One region of the Mesorhizobium sp. M0047 genome, then DNA from elsewhere that is predicted to be linked to it. Evidence: predicted binding sites of a transcription regulator. Region 1 holds the regulator's gene; each other region holds the start of a gene.
The links. Region 1 encodes LexA, which represses DNA repair genes until DNA is damaged. Its sites were predicted from a motif close to TGTTCNNNNTGTGTTCNG; they were not measured.
Positions count from the first base shown of each region.

Region 2: the regulator LexA is predicted to act here: its motif matches at 1,880-1,897, upstream of NKJ89_RS23990 (single-stranded DNA-binding protein).
Region 3: the regulator LexA is predicted to act here: its motif matches at 1,994-2,011, upstream of NKJ89_RS13675 (ATP-dependent helicase).

Region 1 covers NZ_JAMYUW010000041.1:42,237-45,513, reverse strand. Annotated here, with positions in the region: gene NKJ89_RS28580 (ComEC/Rec2 family competence protein) at 1-1,532, shown strand, start outside; gene lexA (transcriptional repressor LexA) at 1,526-2,278, opposite strand; gene kynU (kynureninase) at 2,721-3,277, opposite strand, start outside.
Region 2 covers NZ_JAMYUW010000029.1:12,262-15,538, forward strand. Annotated here, with positions in the region: gene NKJ89_RS23970 (ATP-dependent Clp protease proteolytic subunit) at 1-510, opposite strand, end outside; gene NKJ89_RS23975 (SRPBCC family protein) at 533-1,039, opposite strand; gene NKJ89_RS23980 (ArsR/SmtB family transcription factor) at 1,036-1,350, opposite strand; gene NKJ89_RS23985 (cupin domain-containing protein) at 1,396-1,815, opposite strand; gene NKJ89_RS23990 (single-stranded DNA-binding protein) at 1,995-2,516, shown strand; gene NKJ89_RS23995 (DUF2306 domain-containing protein) at 2,558-2,971, shown strand; gene NKJ89_RS24000 (OsmC family protein) at 3,021-3,277, shown strand, end outside.
Region 3 covers NZ_JAMYUW010000011.1:199,567-202,843, reverse strand. Annotated here, with positions in the region: gene NKJ89_RS13675 (ATP-dependent helicase) at 1-1,954, opposite strand, end outside; gene NKJ89_RS13670 (glucose/quinate/shikimate family membrane-bound PQQ-dependent dehydrogenase) at 2,275-3,277, shown strand, end outside.

The DNA.
Region 1 (3,277 bases):
AGATCGCCGCGGCGCTGATCGTCGGCGTTCGCGCCGGCATTCCCGATGACGTGAACGAGGCGATGCGGCGTACCGGCATCTATCACATCATCTCCATTTCCGGACTGCACATGGCGCTGGTCGCTGGCACCATCATGGGTTTGCTGCGTGGCGCCTTCGCCCTGTTTCCGGATTTTTCCGCGCGTCGCCCGGTCAAGAAGTATGCTGCGGCTGCCGCACTGTTCTCGATCGCCGCCTATCTTATCATCTCAGGCGTCGTCGTTGCCGCCGAGCGCAGTTTCATCATGCTGGCGGTGATGCTGATTGCCGTTCTTTTTGATCGGACAGCACTGACGATGCGCAATCTGGCGATCTCGGCGATCGCGGTCATCATGGTGTCGCCGCATGAAGTGGTCGGCCCGAGTTTTCAAATGTCGTTTGCCGCGACGGCCGCGCTGGTCGGTGCCTATGCCGGCTGGGCGGATCATCGTGCGGGGAAGGCGAGGCCACCGCCGCCAAAGCGATCCTTGCCCGGCTTCCTGACGCGAAAACTCCTGCTGGCGGCAGCCGGCCTTGCCATGACCTCCATCATCGCCGGCAGCGCCACGGCGCTGTTTGCCATCTGGCATTTTCAGCGTGTGTCGCCGCTCAGCCTGTTCGCCAACCTGGCCATCATGCCTATCGTAACAGTCGTAATGTTCCTGGCTGTCGCCAGCGCGCTGCTGATGCCATTCGGCTTGGACTGGCCGGCCCTCTTTCTGATGGGCAAAGGCCTGACGGTGATGATCGCGATGTCCGGATGGATTTCCGAGCGTTCGCCAGTCGACGCAATCGGTTTGATTTCGCAGCAATCCGTCGTGCTGGTGACGATTGCCTTGGTCATCGCGACGATGGCGACCACATGGTTGCGGCTCGCAGCGCTTCCCTTCGCGCTTGCCGGCCTGTTGACCGTCTCGGATACGCGCGTACCTGACGTGCTGGTCTCGGAGGATGCGAGGCTGGTGGCGCTGCCGATTGGCGGCGGCGAACTCGCGGTCAGCCGGGCCAGGCCGAACGAATTCACCGTCGACAACTGGAAGCGTGCGCTGACGTCCGAAAGCATTATCGCGCCGGAGGTGTTCGACGAAGGCGACGGGCAATTCGACGTCGAGGATGCGGCTGAAATGCCGCCGGGAGCGCCATTCTATTGCACATCAGGCGTTTGTCTCGCCAGGCATCCGTCCGGTGCTATCATTGCCTATGTCGAGGACCGAAAGGACACCTGGAAAGCCTGCGGCTTCGCCGACCTGATCGTCATCAACGACGCGACGGCCTATGACGCTTGTCACAACCCGCTGGTTCTCGTCATCACCAAGCGGCAACTGGCTCGCAATGGCAGTGCTGCCGTCTTCTTCGATCGCCAGTCGGCGACTGCGCCGGCAACGGTCAGCTTTGCGGTGGGTAAGCCCTACCGGCCTTGGCACGTGCAACGCAAGTTTTCGCGCGAGGCGAGGGGCCTGCCGCCCTTCAAGAGACCGGACAAGCCCGTCGTTAAACCGCAGCTGCCTCAGTAACGGCGGATCAGGCCGACAAGCTTGCCTTGCACCTTGACCCGGTCTGGACCGAAAATCCGTGTCTCATAGGCCGGATTGGCGGCTTCGAGAGCAATCGAGGCACCCTTGCGGCGAAACCGCTTCAGCGTCGCTTCCTCTTCATCCACCAGCGCCACGATGATTTCGCCAGGGCTCGCCGTATCGGCGTTGCGGATGATGACGGTGTCGCCGTCGAAGATGCCGGCCTCGATCATCGAGTCGCCCTTGACCTCCAGCGCATAGTGCTCGCCTCCCATGATCATGTCCGGCGGCACCGAGATCGAATGGGTCTGGTGCTGGATGGCATCGATCGGCACACCGGCGGCGATGCGCCCCATCACAGGGATCGACACGGCGGAGACCACGTCGTCGTCATTGCCGGCTGAAGGCATCCGCGAAGACGCCGGCTTGATCTGCCGGCCAAGGCCGCCCTGGCCGACGCTGGCCTGACCAAGACTGCCTTGGATGACGCTTGGCGAGAATTTTTTTGCGGCGTTGAGGCCGGGCGCGATCGAATCCGGCAGCCGCAGCACTTCCAACGCGCGTGCCCGGTTGGGCAGCCGGCGAATGAAGCCGCGCTCTTCCAGTGCCGTGATCAAACGATGAATCCCGGATTTGGAGGCAAGGTCGAGCGCCTCCTTCATCTCGTCGAAGGATGGCGGAATGCCGCTTTCCTTCAGGCGTTCATGAATGAACATCAGCAGTTCGTGTTGCTTGCGTGTCAGCATGGCGGCCCCCAGGGTACCTAAAACCAGAATCAGAAAACAAACCCAGAACAAACACTATATGTTCCAGTTGTGTTCTGCAACCGTTTAAAGTTTAATGAATCTGTTAAGGCCGCTGAAATTATTTGGCGCGCGCCAGCGCGCTTGGGTGATCACGGCATGCCGTCACAAGGCGCTTTCCGGCATTGAAATTGTTATGGTTAATGGGCTGCCGCCCATCGTTGGCCCAAGCTTTGGCATGAGCTGCCCATGGATCCGCGACGGGGCATTTCCAGCCTTCCATGCGTTCGTCTGCCGTGAACGAAACGAAGCCAAAATGCCAACCTTGGTTAATTTGTTGATGCCAGTGTTGGCCAGCAGCGGCAACCGGATTTGTGCACTGGAAATTCGTCCCTCCATCATCCGACCAAGAGGCAACGATGCGACAACAGTTGGGACGACTGCGTCAGGTCACGGCCTCCTTGACGGCGAAACGCTGGTCCTTCCATGCATCCGTTCGCAGAATGTCTTCCAGCACCTCGACCGCCAGCCACACGTCCTTGTAGCCGACATAGAGCGGCGTAAATCCGAAACGGATGGTTGACGGCGCGCGGAAGTCACCGATCACTCCGCGCTCGATCAGCGCCCGCATGATTTGATAGCCATGATCGTGAACGAACGACACCTGGCTGCCGCGCCTGGTCGCGTCGCGGGTGCTCTCCAGCGTGAGGCCATAGGCGCCGCACTTCGCTTCGACGAGCTGGATGAACAGTTCGGTCAGCGCGACGCTTTTCTTTCGCAATGCCGCCACGTCGACGTCGTTCCAGATTGCGAGCGCACCTTTGAGCGCCCGCATCGACAGGACCGGCTGCGTGCCGCACAGAAAGCGGCGGATACCGGTGCCGGCAACATAGCCTCGTTCGAAGGCAAAGGGCCGTGCATGCCCCCACCAGCCGCTGAGCGGCTGGCTGATCGCGCCGTGGTGGCGTTGCGCGGCATAGATGAAGGCTGGCGCACCTGGAC
Region 2 (3,277 bases), on a different contig from region 1:
TTCGACCTCTTCATAGGTGCGGCCGCAATGCTGCGCATAGAGTTCGGCCATGTGCCGTTTCGTCTGGACGATGCGCTCGGCATGGCGCTGGATGTCGGAGGCCTGACCCTGGAAGCCGCCAAGCGGCTGATGCAGCAGGATGGTGGCGTTCGGCAGTGAGATACGACGCCCGGCCGTTCCTGCCATCAGCAGGAACGAGGCCATCGAGGCGGCAAAGCCCATGCACACGGTCGAGACCGGGCAACTGATGTATTGCATCGTGTCGTAGATGGCGAAGCCGCTGGTCACCACGCCGCCCGGCGAGTTGATATAGAGCGAGATCTCCTTGTCGGGATTGTCCGATTCCAGCGACAGCAACTGTGCGCAGACCAGCGCAGAGATGTCGTCGTTGATCTCGCCATTGATGAAGACAATGCGTTCGCGCAACAGCCGCGAAAAGATGTCGAAGGCGCGTTCGCCGCGGCTCGATTGCTCGATGACCATCGGCACCAGACTGGCAACACCGCTCATGATCTTCTCTCCATTGTCCTGTTCAGGCTGCACGCAACAAGAGGCGAGGCGTGTTTGCGGCGATTGGCTTGCGTGAATCGGTTGCGTCGAGTGAAAGCCGGCAGTTGGCGCCCGCCATGGCGACCGCGGGCATTGCCTTGCGGGCGAAGCCGTCATGGACAATGCGCAGATGGGTGCCGCCGGAAACTGTAGGGGCAAGTGTGAAGGTGACAATGCTGTCCAATGCGCTGTCGAGGCTATCCTGTCGCGCGGCGTCGCCTGGCTGCTCCCGCCAGGAATAGCGCAGCAGCTTCTCCGGCTCGGCGTCGAGAATTTCGCATTCGATCGCTGCGTCCGGCCCGGCGAAGGCAAAACGATTGCCGGTCTGCGGCCTGATGTCGTTCGGCATCATCCAGGCGGCGAGCAACTCCGGCACGGTCAGAGCCCGCCATACCTTTTCCGGCGGCTCGGCAAGGTCATACTCGAATTCGATCGCATCGGGAGAGATCTCGCGATGGCTATCGGCCTTCATCGATCGAACGTTTTTCATTGGTCCATGTCCTTCAAAACCGCCTTCAGTCTTTCGATGCGTTCCGGCCAGAAGGTCCGGTAGCGTTCGATCCAGGAGAGCAAGGGGGCGAGCCCTTGCGGGTCGGCGCGGTAATAGGCGTTGCGGCCGGCGCGGCGCTCGACCACCAGGCCGGCGCCGCGCAGCACCGCCAGATGCTGCGATACCGCCGGTTGCGACACCGTCATGCCGGTGCGCAATTCCGATACCGTCATTTCGCCAGAGGCGAGCCGCTCAAAGACGGCTCGGCGCGTCGGGTCGGCCAGGGCCCGGAAAATCTCTGCTTCGATCATGGCCAAAGCATAAGTCTACACTTATTGATTTGGCAAGCGCTGTTTTCACGAGACTGCCGGAAGCCAGCGCCTCACTGCCCCAACAGGTCCATCAAACGTCGCCTCGAAGATCGGCGATGCGAGCACGGCGTGAATATGAAGCGTTCCGGTGCCGACGTTCTTGAACCCATGTTTCCTGTTTGCGGGAACGACCAGAGACTGGCCCGGTGTCAGGACGCGGTGCTCATCGTCGATCCACATCTCGGCCCTGCCGGCGATGACGGTCAGCACTTCCTCTACGGGATGCCAATGCGTTGGGGCACCGACCGTGGGTTCGACCCATTGTTCGAATATGCAAAGTTGCGATGCACCGTTGCTGGCTGACACATGCATACGCGTTTCCACACCTGCTCGCCATTGCTCGCGCTGCTGGTCCTCATGGGCCACGAACTTCATTTGGTCGTCCCGATCCATTCCCGATTTCATGGAAAATCTCGGACCGGGACACTACGTCTTGCTGACAAACATTGACAGAACGTCGTACATACAATAGAACGAAAAGAGAACAAAAACCTTGTGGGAAAAGGCAGCCTTAGCAGGCGGCTGACGTCGGCAGCCTGTAAGGTGCTGCGACAAAAATTGGTTCGGATGAGCGGAGAAATATCATGGCGGGTAGCGTCAACAAGGTCATTCTGGTCGGCAATCTCGGTGCGGATCCTGAAATCCGCCGGCTGAACTCGGGCGAACCGGTCGTCAACATCCGCATCGCGACGTCGGAAAGCTGGCGCGACAAGAATTCCGGCGAGCGCAAGGAAAAAACCGAGTGGCACAACGTCGTCATCTTCAATGAGGGCATCGCCAAGGTGGCGGAGCAGTATCTGAAGAAGGGCATGAAGGTTTACGTCGAGGGCCAGCTGCAGACGCGCAAATGGCAGGACCAGACCGGCGCCGACAAGTACACGACGGAAGTCGTGCTACAGAAGTTCCGTGGTGAGCTGCAGATGCTCGACGCACGCGGGCAGGGTGAGGGCGGACAGGTCGGCGGCTATGCCGGTGGTGGCAGCAGCCGTGGTTCCGATTTCGGCCAGTCCAGCCCGAGCGAAGGCTTCAATCGCGGTGGCGGCGGTGCCAAGAGCGGCGGCGGTGGCGGTTCGTCGCGCGAACTGGATGACGAAATCCCGTTCTGACGACAAATCGATCGTAAAGAAAGCAACCAACGGAGAGGGCAATGTCGCTGGACCCGCTGCTTGCCGCGCCATCTCCTATACCCTGGCATGCCTTTGCAGCCTTCGCCGCATTGGCGATAGGGGCCACGCAGCTGATGCTGCCGAAGGGAACCCCGCGCCACCGCATCGCGGGCTATGTCTGGGCCGCGCTGATGCTGGTCATCGCGGTCTCGAGTTTCTGGATTCATCAGATCCGCCTCATCGGCCCTTTCGGTCCTATCCATTTCCTGTCGATCCTGGTGCTGGTCACCGTGCCGCTGGCCGTGTGGCACGCCCATAATCAGCGCGTCGCCAAGCATCGCAAGGTCATGATTTCGCTTTACGTCTTCGCGTTGATTGGCGCCGGCATCTTCACCCTGTTGCCGGGCAGGGTCATGCACGACGTCGTCTTTGGCGTCGCGCGAGCCGGCCCGTGATCCGATTTAATTCTTGAGGCGGATGAACTCGAGTGGAAGGAAATGTCAGGTGAAAGCACGCGTAAAATGGGTCGAGGAGCGCACCTTCGTCGGCGAGTCCGGTAGCGGCCACAAGGTCGTACTAGGAACCGCGCCCGGGCCGGAAGGCAGGACGCCGGGCCCGAGCCCGATGGAACTGGTGCTGATCGGGACCGGCGGCTGTTCGGCCTATGATGTCGTCCATATTCTCGAGAAAGGCCGCGAAGCGGTCGAGGATTGCATCGTCGAACTAGACGCCCACCGAGCCGAAACCGAGCCCAGGGTTTT
Region 3 (3,277 bases), on a different contig from region 1:
ATTCGAGGCCCTTGGCCGAATGCAGCGTCATGATGTTGACGGCATCAAGCTCGGCATTCTGCTCGGCGTCCATGACCAGCGCGACATGCTCGAGGAAGGAGCGTAGCGATTCGTACTCCTCCATCGAGCGGATCAGTTCCTTCAGGTTCTCCAGCCGGCCGGGCGCTTCGACCGAGCGGTCGTTCTTCCACATATCGGTGTAGCCGCTCTCTTCGAGAATGGTCTCGGCGAGTTCGGTGTGCGGCGTGGTTTCCAGCGCCTTCTGCCAGCGCTCGAAATTGGCGGCCACTTCGCGCAATGCCGCGCGCGGCTTCGGCTTCAACTCGTCGCTTTCGGCGAGTTTTGCCGCGGCTTCCAGCATCGGGATGCGCAGCGCGCGAGCGGTGTCGTGGATCTGCCGGATAGTGGCTTCGCCCAGGCCGCGCTTCGGCACGTTGACGATGCGCTCGAAGGCGAGGTCGTCGGCGCCTTGCGCCACCACGCGGAAGAAGGCCAGCGCATCGCGGATTTCCATGCGCTCGTAGAAGCGCGGGCCGCCGATGACGCGGTAGTTGAGACCGAGCGTGACGAAGCGGTCCTCGAACTCGCGCATCTGGAATGAGGCGCGGACCAGGATCGCCATGTCGTTGAGATTGTGCTTTTGGCGCTGGTAGGCCTCGATGGTCTCGCCGACGGCGCGGGCTTCCTCCTCGGAATCCCAGGCGGCATGGACATGCACCTTGCCGTCCTCCGGCTCGTCGCGGTCGGTGAACAGCGTCTTGCCGAAGCGGCCCTCATTGTGGGCGATGAGGTGGGAGGCCGCGCCCAGTATGTGCGCGGTCGAGCGGTAGTTGCGCTCCAGCCGGATGATGGTGGCGCCGGGGAAATCCTTGTCGAAGCGCAGGATGTTGTCGACCTCGGCCCCGCGCCAGCCATAGATGGATTGGTCGTCGTCGCCGACGCAGCAGATGTTTACGGTGGCGCTGCGCTGATATCCCTCCCCCTTGAGGGGAGGGTGGCCGGGCGAAGCCCGGTCGGGTGGGGTCCTCGCGGCAGTGCTCGACGTTCTGGAGGTGCCTTCTGCGGCGACCCCCTCCGCCCGCTTCGCGGGCACCTCCCCCTCGAGGGGGGAGGACTGCGGCCGCTGCGCCAAAAGCCGCAGCCACATGTACTGGGCAGTGTTGGTGTCCTGATACTCGTCGACGAGGATGTATTTGAAGCGCTTGTGATATTCCTTCAGCACATCCGGATTGGCGCGGAAGATGCGGATCGGGTGGCACAGAAGGTCGCCGAAATCGCAGGCGTTCAGCGTCTGCAGCCGCGCCTGATAGGCCTTGTAGAGTTCGCGGCCCTTGCCGTTGGCGAAGGCGCGGGCGTCGCCCTCGGCGATGTCGGCCGGGCCTTGCCCCTTGTTCTTCCAGCCGTCGATCATCTGGGCGAATTGCTTGGCCGGCCAGCGCTTGTCATCGAGGCCCTCGGCCTGGATCAATTGCTTGATCAGCCGCACCACATCGTCGGTGTCGAGGATGGTGAAGTCGGATCTCAATCCGGCGAGTTCCGCATGGCGGCGCAGCAGCTTGACGCCAATCGAGTGGAAGGTGCCGAGCCAGGGCATGCCCTCGACATTGCCTTCGCCGATCAGGACGCCGATGCGGATCTTCATCTCGCGGGCGGCCTTGTTGGTGAAGGTCACCGCCAGGATCTGCGAGGGGAAGGCCTTGCCGGTGGCAAGGATGTGAGCGATGCGGGTGGTCAAGACGCGGGTCTTGCCGGTGCCGGCCCCGGCCAGCACCAGAACCGGACCTTCGGTGGTTTCCACAGCCAGCCGCTGTTCCGGGTTGAGCCCTTTCAGGTAGTCGGGCGCATTGTTGTGACCGCTGCGGGCAGCCATGGCGCGCGCGGCAATGCCCGACGGGGCCGAAGGCCGCGCATTGGGTTCGTCGAAAAAAGGCATGTCTTCGGAAAAGCCGGACATTGCCCCGAATGTAGTGATTCGGGAGCGAAAGACCAGAAGTGTCTACGTTTTGTTCCGGTAAAGTGCCTGATATCGCTGTTCAGGCCTCGCGGTAACCGAGAGCGACGAAAAATCGATGTCCGAACGAGCGCGCCTCGTCGGTTATCACGGTGCCGACACTGCTGGAAAACCCTGATGCAGGCAAGATGGATTTCTACCTCGGCGTGTGCTCCGCGCTTGACAGGCGCGGCGGGCAGGAGAAAGTGGGCCCAGGGCAGGAAGGTAACGCCGGTTGCCCAGGGCCGCGTGTGAGAGCGCGCAACAGTCGAAGGAGTATCATCTTGGCTGTCACCATCACCTCCCTCATTCTCCTGCTCATCGGCCTGGCGCTCGGCGGCGGCGGCATCTGGTTGGCGTCGATGGGCGGCAGCTGGTATTACATCATAGTCGGCCTCGCATTCCTGATCACAGCCTGGCTGCTTTACCGGCGCAGGTCCACCGCGCTGTGGCTTTACGCGGCGATCGTGCTCTGTACGCTTGCCTGGGCCGTCTGGGAGACCGGGTTCGATTGGTGGGAACTTGGGCCCCGCGGCGGCATCATCGTGCTGGTGGCGCTTTGGCTGCTGACGCCGCGGGCGAGACGGGGCCTTGCCGGTCCCGATGCGCGCGCGCCGCTCATTCTTGCCGTACTGGCATCGCTTGCCGTCGCCGGCTACTCGATGACGGCAGATCCGAAGGACATTGCCGGCGAACTCGGCACCGACAGGGTGATCGCCAACGCCAATCTCGGCAATGATGTGCCGGCCGGCGAGTGGCACTATTACGGACGCACGCAGTTCGGCCAGCGCTATTCGCCGCTCGACCAGATCACGCCGGACAATGTCGCCAAGCTGCAGCCCGCGTGGACCTACCGCACCGGCGACGTCAAGGGACCGGACGATGTCGGCGAGACCACCTATCAGGTGACGCCGCTGAAGATCGGCGACACGCTCTACATCTGCACGCCACACAATTTCGCCATCGCCATCGATGCCGCGAGCGGCAAAGAGAAATGGCGCTACGATCCCAAGATCAAGCTCGACAAGGACCGCCAGCACCAAACCTGCCGCGGCGTGTCCTATTATGCCGATGCGGCCATCGCCGCCGGCCAGCCATGTGCTGCCCGCGTCTACCTGCCGACCTCGGACGCCAGGCTGATAGCGCTCGATGCCGCCAACGGGCAGGTCTGCCCCGCCTTCGCCGAGGGCGGCACGCTGAATCTCTTGGCCAACATGCCCTATCCGAAGTCGGGCTATTATTACTCGACCTCGGCGCCGCTGATATCAGGCGGCAAGATCATCGTCG